2 regions of the Dactylosporangium sp. NPDC000555 genome follow, and region 2 is predicted to be linked to the other one. Evidence: riboswitches for the same ligand, from Rfam matches in the RefSeq annotation. Region 2 holds a riboswitch; the other holds the start of a gene.

Region 1 (6,113 bases), on a different contig from region 2:
TGGGCGGGCACGGGGTCGGCGACGCCCTTGGCGGCCGCGTTGACCGCGCGCTGCACGGTCTCGAGCTCCATGCCGAGGTCGCCGGCGAGCTTGCGAGCATACTCCGGCCGCAGCGTGCGGTCCTTGATCTTGGCGACCAGGGGCGCGGTCGCCCGCAGCGCGCCGACGCGGCCCTCGGCGGTGTCGAGGTCGAAGCGCTGGATCACCGAGCGCAGCGCGAAGTCGAGCAGCGGCTGGCGATCGGCGACCAGGTCGCGTACGGCCACATCGCCCTTGGCCAGGCGCAGGTCGCAGGGGTCCATGCCGTCGGGGCCGACCGCGATGAACGTCTGGGCGACGAAGCGCTGATCGTCCTCGAACGCGCGCAGCGCCGCCTTCTGCCCGGCCGCGTCGCCGTCGAACGTGAAGATGATCTCGCCGCCGTAGCCGTCGGCGTCCAGCAGCAGCCGGCGCAGCACCGAGATGTGGTCGGCGCCGAACGCGGTGCCACAGGTCGCGACCGCCACCGGCACCCCGGCGAGGTGGCACGCCATCACGTCGGTGTAGCCCTCGACGATGACGACCCGGCTCTGCTTGGCGATCTCCCGTTTGGCCTGGTCGATGCCGTACAGCACGTGCGACTTCTTGTACAGCGGCGTCTCGGGCGTGTTGAGATACTTCGGGCCGTCGTCGTCGTCGAACAGCCGCCGCGCGCCGAAACCGATCACGTCGCCGGAGATGTCCTTGATCGGCCACACCAGCCGGCGGCGGAACCGGTCGATGAGCCCGCCGGAGCGCCCCTCGCGGGACAGGCCGGCGGTGGTCAGCTCCTGCGCGGAGTAACCCTTCTGGCGCAGGTGCTTGCTCAGGTGGTCCCAGCCGTCGGGGGCGAACCCGCACCCGTAGCGCTCGGCGGCCTCCTTGCTGAACCCGCGCTGGGCCAGGAACTCGCGGGCGGGGCGGGCACCGGGCGTGCCGAGCCGCTCGGCGTAGAACCGGGCGGCCTCGGCGTGCGCGGCGATCAGCCGCTGCTTCTGCCCGGCGGGGCGGATCGGGGCGCTGCCGGCCTCGACGAATCGCAGCTGCAGCCCGGCCCGCGCGGCGAGCCGCTCGACCGACTCGACGAAGCTCAGGTGGTCGTGGTCCATCAGGAACTTGATGGCGTCGCCGCCGGCGCCGCAGCCGTGGCAGAAATACACGTTCCGGGTGGGCGAGACGTTGAACGAGGCGGTCTTCTCGTCGTGGAACGGGCACAGGCCCTTGAGGTTGCCACCGCCCGCCGAGCGCAGCGTGACATGCTCGGAGATCACGTCCTCGATCGACGTGCGCTCCCGGACCAGGGCGATGTCCTCGTCCTTGATCTTGCCGGCCAACCCCCACCTCCCACCGGTCCGACGCCTACATCCTGCCTCGTGGCACCGACAATTTACGACTCGCGGGACGGCGGCGAGTCGCCGGGCCGTGCCATGCTGCGCCCATGCCGATCGAGTCCGGGCCGCAACGGCCGCTTGTCGCCCCGTGGTACCGCCGGCGCTGGGTGATGATCGCCACGCTTGGGCTCTCCGGGCGCCTGCCCGACGACCGGCGCCGCCGCCGGCGCGCCCTGCTCCGCCTGACGGTCGCCGCCGTCCTCCTGGCCGCCCTGGTGCTCGTGCCGACGGCCTGGATCCGCGCCGGAGCCTCCGGCCGGGTCGTCCCGGCCGATCGCGCCCCGGCGGCGGACGTGGCGATCGTGTTCGGCGCCCAGCTCGAGAACGGCGGCAAGGACCCGATGTCGTTCCTGCGCAACCGGCTCGACGCGGCGGCGGCGCTGATCTCCTCCGGCAAGGTGAAGGTGCTGCTGATCTCCGGCGACGCGCACGGCGGCTCCGGCAACGAGGTCGAGGTGATGCGCGACTACCTCGCGGCGCGGGGTGTGGACCCGGCTCGGCTGGTGCTCGACCCGTACGGACTGGACACCTACGACACGTGCCGGCGCGCTCACGACGTGTACGGCGTCGACCGCGCGCTCCTGGTCAGTCAGGACGCGCATCTGTACCGTGCGGTCACCCTCTGCAGGGGTGTCGGCGTCGACGCGAGGGGCGTGCCGGCCGGCTGCCGGGGCTGCCAGCAGGTGACGATCTGGTACAACGGGACCAGAGAGGTCGGGGCCGGCTGGAAGGCCGCCTGGGACGTGTTCCGGCACCGGCCGCCGGCCGTGGGGTCCACGCCGGATCCGGCACTCCGGCAGGCGGTGGCCGCACACGCTCCATAGTGGACGGCGTGCCGATGCGGGACGACACGCGGAACTTCGCGCGACACGCACCAGACGGGCGGCAACCGTCCTCGCCACATCCGCCCGCCATCGCCGTTTTCGCCGTGCGCGGCCGGTCGCTTCGGCATACTTGACCAGGTCCTTGGCGCCGCATCGACGCGGCCAGATCTGTCAGGTGCGATGCGATGGGTGGTGCGAGTCCGGTGACGGCGTGCGTGCGCATGGGGCGCCCGGTGAGACGGGTTGGGTGGCGCGGCTGATGGTGATCGTGCTACGGACCACGGACGACGTCCTGCGCTGGTCCGGCGGCCTCGTCGGCCCGCCGCTGCGCGCGGCGATCGACCGGCTGCCCGAGCCGTCCCGCGAGGTCGCCGAGCTGCAGCTGGGCTGGCACTCCGGCCGTGACGCGCCGGGCGCGTCGCTGCGCAGCGCGCTCACCCTGGTGTGCGCGGCAGCGGTCGGCGGCGACCCGCACGACGCGGTGCCCTCCGCCGTCGCCGTCGAGCTCATGCACCACTGGGCGGCGATCCGCCGCGACCTGGTCGACGGGCGCTCCGACGGGGCCGCGTGGAGCGTGGTCGGCACCCAGCCGGCGGCGCTGGGCGGCGAGGCCCTGCTGGCGCTCGCGTTCGACGTCGTGGCCACCGGTGACCCCACGCACATCGCGCCGGGCCGGCTGCGGCAGCGCTCCGGACAGCCGGGGCCGGACCGGGTCATGATGCGCATCCTGGGCGATACCGTGCAGGAGCTCCTGCACGGCCAGCACGCCTCGCTCGCGCTGCGCGAGACCCGCCCGGACTCCGCCGCGGAGGAGCGCACCGACCTGCTGCGCGACTGCCTGGCGATGGTGGAGCAGCGCACCGGCGCGCTGTTCGGCTGCGCCTGCGCGCTCGGCGCCGTGGCCGGCGGCGGCGAGGCGGCCCAGGTCGAGCGGTTGCGCCTGTTCGGCGTCCGGCTGGGCCTCGCCGTGCAGTTCACCGAGGACCTGCTGGGCATCTGGGCCGACGACGGCCCGGGCCGGCCGGCGTACCCGGACCTGCGCCGCCGCCGGCGCTCGCTGCCCGTCGCCGCGGCGATCGCGGCCGGCGCCGACGAGCTGACCGGGCTGTTCGACGGCCGGGGCCGGCTCAGCGACGCCGACGCCGAGCGCACGGCGAAGACGATCGAGCAGTCCGGCGCCCGCGACTGGTGCCGCCGCCAGGCCGAGGAGCTGCTCTCCCAGGCGCTGCTCGCCCTGGACCTGGCCTCCCCGTCGCCCGCCTCGGTCGCCGAGCTTGTCGCGCTGGCCCGCCGCGCGACCACCGCGCCGCGCTGAGCGCCGCGGCGGCGCGCGACGGGCGGGCGGTCAGTCGATGGCCGCCACGACCTTTTCGGCCCGGGCGGCGTGCTTCTGGTACGCCCCCGGGAACGCCGAGCGCTGCACCGCCTGCGCGGCGGCCGTCACGCTCATGTTCTGCCAGCCCTTGACCCGGGTCAGCGCTTTGTAGAACAGCATCGCCGAGTGGACCGGGTTCATGAGCTCGGGCACGGTGCCCCAGCCCTGGCTCGCGCGCTGCTGGAACAGCCCGACCGAGTCGTGGTCCTGCGAGACGCCCTCGTGCGGCAGCTTCAGCGAGGCGGGCACGGCGCGGCTGGCGACGTTGTACAGGTCGCTCTCCTGCATCGCGGTGGCGACGGCGACGACGAGTGCCCTGGTGGGCAGCCCCTGGGCGCGGCCCTGCCGCACGATCGTCACGGCGTTGTTCATCTGGGTCTGGTCGAGCCCGGCGACCGGGCGCGGTGGCTGTGGCATGGCCGGCCCGGTCGGCCCGGTCGGCGTGGTTGGCGTGGTTGGCGCGGCCGGCATGATCGGCATGGCCGGCGTGGTCGCGGACGCGGCGGGCGGCGCCTCGGCCGCCGGGACGGCGGCGGTGCCGTCGAGCAACGGCGACACGAGCGCCGCGTCGTACGCATAAGCGGACGCGGCGGCCGCGACCGGCGGGTGCACGGCCGGCGGCCGGCCGGCGGAACCCGTGGCGAACAGCGTCGCGGACAGCACGACGGCGGACACGGCCCCGGTTCGCACGGGCAGGCTGACCAGCCGGTATCTGGACTGGAACTGGCGCGGTAGTGACTTCACGTAAGCGATTCCTCATCGAAGACGGCGCGATCTGGGCGCACGGCAGGGCGCCGCGGCGTCAGCGCGCGAAACGGAACGGCGCGGGAACGGCTGCGCGGGAAGAAGGCGCGAGAAAGACGGCACGAGAAGACGGCACGGGAATACGGCGCGAATCAGCGCACGGCGAAGCGCACGCCGGAGCGGGCGTGCAAGGGACTCCGCACGGGAGAGGGCGCGTGGTATCGGCGCGACCCCCCGGCTCGGCCGGTGTCGCGCGACGATTGGGCGTCGATCAGCGTTGGAGCGCGGCCAGGCGCTACGTCCTGGCGTTCACCCGTCTTTGAGCATGGCGGCGGGCGGCCGCTGTCGGAGCATGGAGATGCGGCACGAACAGTTCTCCTTCCGGTGCCGCCTACCGGGTTAGCTGACGGGTTCGGACGGGAGGATTCGCCCTACCGTGACTCGGTCACGGATACACCCCAAGGACTGCGTGGGTCCCCGGCCCGCGATGCCGAGGTGCGCTGTGCGACTCGGCGGTGCGGCTCGACGGCGCCCACCCGGCGGCACCGTGATCGGCGCACGTCGACCGAGCAGACGACCCGACCATACTGGGCGGCTTCCGCCTCGGCCAACCACAGCACCGGGATCCCACCCGATGCACCGGTATGCTCACCGAGCGCTGTCACCCGGCCTGTCATCTTGTCCGTCGCCCTCCTACGAGCCGGGCCTAGTGTTGGGGCATGAGCATCCCGTCGGTGAAGCTGAACTCCGGCCTCGACATGCCCGTCGTCGGCTACGGCACCTACCCGCTCAAGGGCCGCCGCGCCACGGACGCGATCCTCGCCGCGATCGGGTCCGGCTACCGCCTGATCGACACCGCAGCGTCGTACGACAACGAGGATGCCGTCGGCGCCGCCGTGCGCGAGTCGGGCCTGCCCCGCGCCGAGCTCTTCGTCACGACCAAGCTGCGCGGCAGCGACCAGGGCCGCGGCTCCACCCGGGCCGGGCTGGAGCGCTCGCTGGAGCGCCTCGGCCTGGAGTACGTCGACCTCTACCTGATCCACTGGCCGCTGCCCGCGGTCGGTCGCTATGTGGAGTCGTACGCCGAGATGGCCGAGCTGCGGCGCGAGGGCCTGATCCGCTCGCTGGGCGTGTCGAACTTCCTGCCGGAGCACCTCGACGCCGTCGTGGCCGAGACCGGCATCCAGCCGGCCGTCGACCAGCTGCAGGTCTCTCCCTCGCATCCGCGGCCGGAGCTCGTCGCCGCGGTACAGCGGACCGGCACCGTGGTCCAGGCGTGGAGCCCGCTGGAGCGCAACACCGGCATCCTCGACCACCCGTCGGTGACGGCGATCGCCGGCCGGCTCGGCGTCACCAGCGCCCAGATCGTGCTGCGCTGGCTGCTGCAACGCGATGTCACCGTGGTCCCGCACTCCGGCAGCCCGGACCGCCAGCGCACCAACGCCGACCTGTTCGGCTTCGAGCTGACCGCCGGCGGCATGGCCGCGATCGACGCCCTCGACACCGGCGTCCCGGTCAAGCAGGACCCCCGCACCTGGGAGGAGTTCTAGCGTGATCCGCCCGCCCCTGGTCGGTTCGTGAGCCTCGCCCCTCGGCGTGGCGGTACATGAGGGCGGCCCGGCAGCGCGGCCGATGGCCACGCCGTCACAGCCGGTAGCCCAGACGTCGACGTTACCCAGGACCGGGATGTCCAGGGCCTGCTTGAGCGCGGCGATCGCGGACCAGTCGGCCTCGCCCGAGTGGCGCTGCGCGGCCATGCGG
Region 2 (6,113 bases):
GCGGCCATGTGGGGATCGGTGGCTTGATCCGCGGGGAGCAAGCTCTCGTTCCGACCGCTGGCTCCCTAGTTCGTGGCCTTCCGGGCAGAGCCTCGCCCCGGAGGTGAGCTTTACTCCTCCCCCCAACGCGGAAGCGGGCGCGGCCTGCCAGCCCCCGGTCGGCGCGCCCGCTTCCGCGCGAACCCGGCCGTGCCGCTCGAAGCCGGCGGGACCGGCGAGACCGGCGAGAAGATGCCTCCCGACGCCGGACGTGCACGAGATTGGGCCGCGGCGACGCCCCACGCGAGGGCGTTGGACCCGATCGGCCCGGGCGATTTGCCGTAGTCGTCAGATACTGCACAGTGCCGTCATGATCAGTACGTAGCCAAGCGGTCACACATCGACGCGCTCCGGTGCTAGGTTGACCGCATCGCGCTTCCTCTCCCTCGCGCGACGCAGCGGGCTCGCAGCAGAGAGACAGGGATGCCATGACGGAGGGCCGGCATCATCGGCGCCGCAACGACGACCACACGGTCGACGGAATCTACGTCCCACCACCGCGCGAGGTGCCTCGCCCCCACACCGAGCCGACCGACTGGCCGCCGCCCGCCGCCCCGTCCTCAGTCACCCCGCTCTCCGCCGACCCAGGCTCCGCCGACCCATCCACGTGGGCACCCGTGACGCCTGGCGGTGACCCTCCGGCGCAGCCGCCGGAGGCGCCGCGCCCGAGGGACCGCGCGCGATCACCGGAGTGGACCGAGCGCCCCGCGGAGGACGACGAGGAGGACGCGTCCGCGCCGGTCGCGAAAGGCGGCGGAGGCGACCGCGGCGGCGACCATTGGCTGCCACCGCTCTACCCGCGGGAGTGGCCGCCGCTGCCGCAGCCGGAGGACCGGCGCGTCGAAATCCCGTCGACGCGGTGGGCGGGGCCGCTCGAGGCTTCCGCGGCGCCGGCGACGCATGATGCCGGCGAGCGCTCAGCGGCGAACGCATGGTGGATCGCGGTCGGCGTCATCGTCGTCGGGCTGGCCGTCGCCGCGGGCGTGCTGGTCGGCCTGCGGCTGGCCGCGCGTGCCGGGCAGCATCCCAGCGGCGCGGCCGGGGCCGGCAGCGGCGGGCGCGCGGCGCTGCTCACCACGGTCGAGCGGGCGGCTGCCGGCATCGAAACCGGCCCGTCCGGCGGCTGCGGGCCGGTCACGGTCACCTCGTAGAAGACGCACCGGGGCGGCGAGGCCTGAAGTCCCGGTCAACCGGCGACGGGAGGTTGTACGGCGGGTAGCCGGGAACCATGAGGCGTGCCTCCACCGACCTGGGCGATCCAGCCGCCGTGATGGCGAGAATCTTCCTGGATACGCACGCCCCGCAGTAGCCAGTTACGAGAAATCGGAACGCGCTAGGTGCATCTGCCGCAATCCGGGTAGAAACGCGGAGCCCTCGACCTGGGCGATGCCATTTGTACGCGATTGGGGTGATGGTCCATGAGCGGGCCTATCGTGGGCAAGCGCCGCCTCCGTGCCGAGCTGCGACGGCTGCGGCGCGAGCGGGAACTGACCCAGGACCTCGTGGCCGCCGAGATGGAGTGGTCGCTGTCCAAGCTCATCCGTATCGAGAACGGCACCGTCGCCATCTCGGTGAGCGACCTGCGCAGCCTGCTGGCCTACTACCGGGTTCACGACCCGCGAACGGTCGACGAGCTGCTCGAGCTGGCCCGCGCGGCGAAACGGCGGATGTGGTGGGACGAGTACCGCCCGATGCTGCTCGGTCAGTTGATCACCTACGTCGGGTTCGAGGCGGAGGCGACCCGCATCGGCGAGTTCTCGCCGATCATGTTCCCGACACTGCTGCAGACGCGGCGGTACGCCCACGCCACCAGCGACGCGGAGTCCCCGCTCGCCGAGCGCCGCGTCGAGTTCCACATGCGCCGCCAGGAGGAGTTGTTCAACCGCGAGGAGCCGCCCCACATCCAGGTGATCCTGGACGAGTCGGTGCTGCGCCGAAGCCCCGCCCCCGGCGACGAGGCGCTGCTGATCGACCAGCTCGAGCACACGATCGAGTTCGCCCAGCGCCCGTACACCGACGTGCGCGTCGTCCCCCTCAACGCCGGGTTCCACGCCGGCTGGGAGGGCGACTTCACGGTGCTGGAGTTCGGCGCGGACGACGGGGTGCTCTACCGCCAGCAGTTGCTCTGGGAGGAGCCGGAGCTCATCACGACGTACCGCGGCATCCTCGAACGACTCGGCCAGCGCGCCCTGTCGCAGGAAGCCACGCTGGACCTTCTGCGACAGGTCGCCCACGACCTGAAGTGAGCCGGCCGGCCGGCTACTACGCGGCCCCGGGCAGCGAACGCGGCACCGGCCTGCTCGGGCCGCCGGCCGGCCGCGGCGGCCCGCCGAACGGCGTCGGCCACGAGCGCGGGCCGACGTCGGCCGCGCGGCATCGCTGAACGCGATCGATATCGCGCCTCGCCCGGCACACCCGAATCAAGCCCCCGGCAAATGTCACTGTCCGATGTGGAAGACCAACCGGCAGTAATCCGGACTTTTAGGTTTATTAGATATCGAGGGGGACGCACGCCTTTCGCATGGCGGATGATCACGTTAAGTTAGGCCCTGGCCTGTTCGGCAGTCCGCCGTCCACCCCGGACGGCGCCGGGCAAGCGCCGCCGAATCGAACTCGGCGCCACCCGATCACCTTTGGGTGCGCGCATCGAACCGGGGACCCACAAACATTCGTGTGGGGTGAATCCGCAACGTCGCGGTAGGGCGTCCTTCTAGCCCGAACCCGTCAGCTAACCCGGTAGGCGGTCGGTGAAGAAGGGTCTTTCCTTGTCCACTGGACACCGTGCCGGTCGGTCACTGCTGCGAACCTTGTTCATCGGGCTCGTGTCACTCACCGTGCTGGCGCCAGCGGCGGTCGCACACGCCGAACCCACGCTCGCTGAGATCGAGGCCCAGCTCGACAAGTCGAACAAGGATCTCGAGGCGACCATCGAGGCGTGGAACAAGATCAATATCGATCTCGCGGCCTCCCAGACCAAGGCGACCGAGCTGCAGACGAAGCTCAAGCCGCTCGAGGACAACATGGCTGCCGCCAACGCCAGCGTCGAGGGCGTGGCGATCGCCGCGTTCAAGACGTCGGGCAACCTTCGCAGCCTCTCCATCATGCTCAACGCGACGTCGTCGGACTCGCTGATGGACAAGCTGTCGCTGCTGCAGCAGTTCACGCGGCAGCAGCAGAAGGAGATCGACGACTACAAGGCCGCCAAGTCGAAGGTCGACGACGAGAAGAAGCAGCTCGACCAGACCATCGCGGCGCAGAACACGCAGAAGGCCGACCTCGAGAACCAGCGCAAGAAGATCGAGGGCGACGTCAAGAAGCTCGAGGCCCTGCAGAAGAAGGCGGTCGCCGCCGGCAGCACGAAGGTCAATCCGCCGAAGATGGACCCGGGCAACCTGCCCGCGGTCTCCGGCAGCGCCGGCGCCGTCGTGAGCTTCGCGCAGGCCCAGCTCGGCAAGCCCTACAAGTGGGGCGCGGCGGGCCCGAGCAGCTGGGACTGCTCCGGCCTGACGATGGGGGCGTGGAAGGCCGCGGGCGTGACCTTGCCGCACAACGCGGCCAGCCAGTGGAACACCGTGGCGCACATCCCGCGGTCCTCGCTGGCCCCGGGCGACCTGGTGTTCTACAACGGACTCGGGCACGTCGGGATCTTCGTCGGCAACAACACGATCATCCATGCACCACACACGGGCGACGTCGTCAGATACGCGAAGGTCGACATCGACAGCATCTACGGATTCGGCCGCGTCAAGACCTGACCCGGCGACGAGGGGCCGCGGATCGCATCGATCCGCGGCCCTTCATCATTGGGACATGGCCTCGTGGGACCCGCAGCAGTACAACCGCTTCGCCGAGGAGCGGGCCCGGCCGTTCCGGGAACTCGTGGCCCGGATCCCGACCACCGGCGCGGTCGCGGTCGTGCACCTCGGCTGCGGGCCCGGGACGATGACCGCCACGCTCGCCGAGCGCTGGCCGGACGCCGCGATCCTCGGCATCGACTCCTCGCCGCAGATGATCGCCGCAGCCACCGAGCTGCAGACTCCGCAGCTGCGCTTCCGGCTCGGCGACGCCGGGCAGTGGCGCCCGCAGCGCGGCTCCGTCGACGTGATCGTGGCCAACGCCTCGTTGCAGTGGGTCGACGACCACGAGGCGCTGCTGCCGGCCTGGGCCGCCGGGCTGGACGACGGCGGGACGCTCGCCTTCCAGGTGCCGATCACCACGCACGACCCCGGGTTCGGACGGGTCGCGAGCCGGCCGCGCTGGGCACCGCTGCTCGCCGGCGCGCTGGAGGCCACCGGGCCGCGCTCGGCCACGCCCGTGCTCGAGGCAGCGGAGTACGTACGGCTACTCAGCGTGACGGGCCTCACGGTCGACGCCTGGGAGACGACCTACTACCACGTGCTACCGGGCGACGACCCGGTGTTCGAGTGGTTCAGGGGCACCGGCCTGCGGCCCTACCTCGACGCGCTGTCACCGGAGGACGCCGAGGCGTTCGCCGCGGAGGTCCGGGAGGAGCTGCGGGTGCGGTACCCCCGGGAGCCGTTCGGCACGATCCTGCCCTTCCCACGGCTGTTCGTCGTCGGACATCGTGCCTGACCGCGTCGGGTGGTTTACATCGCGCGTTGACCGGTGTCCCTACGCTGGCGCGCGTGAGTAAAACTGCGAAGATCATAATTTTCAGCCTGATCGGCGTCGTCGTCCTGTGTTGCGGCGGCGGCGGGGCCGGGCTCTTCTTCATCATCAACTCGGCCACCAAGGAACCGAAGGCCGCGGCCGGGAACTTCCTGACCGCGCTGGAGGCCGGCAACGACGAGGGGGCGTACGCGCTGCTGTGCCGCACCGCACAGACGAACTACGGCCCCGAGGAGTTCGCCTCGATCGTCAAGAAGAACGTGCCGGCCTCGCACGACTTCAGCTGGGGCGGCTCGTACAGCAACGAGAGCGGCGTCGAGACCGCCTCGATCACGGCAAACATCACGTACAAGAGCGGCGGCAAGGGCGACCACAAGTTCGCGATGCGCAAGGAGAACGGCGCCTGGAAGGTATGTGGCGATCCGTACTGACGACCGGCACCGGCACAACGAAAAGCCCCGGGTCGCCTCGACCCGGGGCTTCTGGCAGTTCAGGGGTTACGCCGCCTGCAGGCCCTCGGCGCGGGCCAGCTCACGCAGCCGGCCGAGCGCCTGGATCTCCAGCTGGCGGATCCGCTCGCGGGAGAGCGAGAACCGCGTCGCGACCTCGGTCAGCGAGTGCTCCCGCCCGTCCTCGAGGCCGTAACGGGCCCGCATGATGCCGGCCGAACGGTCGTCGAGGTGGTTGAGCAGGCCCTCGATCCGCTGCCGCTCAAGGGCGGCCAGCACCACGTCCTCCGGCGACGGGGCGTCGGAGTCGGCGACGAGGTCACCCAGGTTGGTGTCGCCGTCGTCACCCACGGGAGTGTCGAGCGAGACGGTGTCCTGCGACCAGCGCATAAGCTCGTGCACCCGCTCGACGGGCACCCCGAGCGCGGTGGCCAGCTGCTCCGGCTCCGGCTCGTTGCCCAGCTCGCGGGTCAGCTGACGCGCGACGTTGCGCATCCGGTTGACGTCCTCGACGAGGTGCACCGGGAGCCGGACCGTGCGCTCCTGCTGCGCGATCGCCCGGCTGATCGCCTGGCGGATCCACCACGTCGCATAGGTCGAGAACTTGTAGCCACGGACATAGTCGAACTTCTCGACGGCCCGCACCAGGCCGGTGTTGCCCTCCTGGATCAGGTCGAGCATCGGCATGCCGGACCGCACGTAGCGGCGGGCGATCGACACCACGAGCCGCAGGTTGGCCCGGATGAACCGGTCCTTCGCCCGCTCGCCCTCGGCCACCAAGCGGTGCAGCTCCGCGGCGGTCACGCCGTCGGGGACCTCGTCGCTGTCCAGCAGGTGCTCCGCGTATAGCCCAGCCTCGACCGCCTTGGACAGCTCGACCTCAGAAGCGGCGTCGAGCAGCGGCGTGCGGGAGATCTCATGCAGGTACACGCCGACCAGGTCGCGCTCCTCGGCACCTGAGTCGGGTCGCATCTCCACTTTCACGTTCTCCACTTC

What was found. A riboswitch is a leader RNA that binds a small molecule or an ion and turns the genes downstream of it on or off. The one in region 2 is predicted to bind cyclic di-AMP.
Region 1: another riboswitch for cyclic di-AMP. It lies ahead of ABT297_RS05505 (hypothetical protein); the one in region 2 lies ahead of ABT297_RS26855 (C40 family peptidase).

The regions. Positions count from the first base shown of each region.
Region 1 covers NZ_JBEPDB010000005.1:17,969-24,081, forward strand. Annotated here, with positions in the region: gene dnaG (DNA primase) at 1-1,352, opposite strand, end outside; gene ABT297_RS05495 (SanA/YdcF family protein) at 1,457-2,233, shown strand; gene ABT297_RS05500 (polyprenyl synthetase family protein) at 2,445-3,548, shown strand; gene ABT297_RS05505 (hypothetical protein) at 3,579-4,352, opposite strand; cyclic di-AMP (ydaO/yuaA leader) riboswitch at 4,726-4,877, opposite strand; gene ABT297_RS05510 (aldo/keto reductase) at 5,072-5,902, shown strand; partial or broken gene ABT297_RS05515 (tRNA-dihydrouridine synthase) at 5,978-6,113, opposite strand, start outside.
Region 2 covers NZ_JBEPDB010000051.1:9,929-16,041, reverse strand. Annotated here, with positions in the region: gene ABT297_RS26875 (hypothetical protein) at 1-27, shown strand, start outside; gene ABT297_RS26870 (chromosomal replication initiator protein DnaA) at 468-1,190, shown strand; gene ABT297_RS26865 (DUF5753 domain-containing protein) at 1,458-2,285, shown strand; gene ABT297_RS26860 (hypothetical protein) at 2,282-2,422, shown strand; cyclic di-AMP (ydaO/yuaA leader) riboswitch at 2,650-2,797, shown strand; gene ABT297_RS26855 (C40 family peptidase) at 2,862-3,794, shown strand; gene ABT297_RS26850 (methyltransferase domain-containing protein) at 3,850-4,632, shown strand; gene ABT297_RS26845 (Rv0361 family membrane protein) at 4,686-5,099, shown strand; gene ABT297_RS26840 (sigma-70 family RNA polymerase sigma factor) at 5,166-6,089, opposite strand.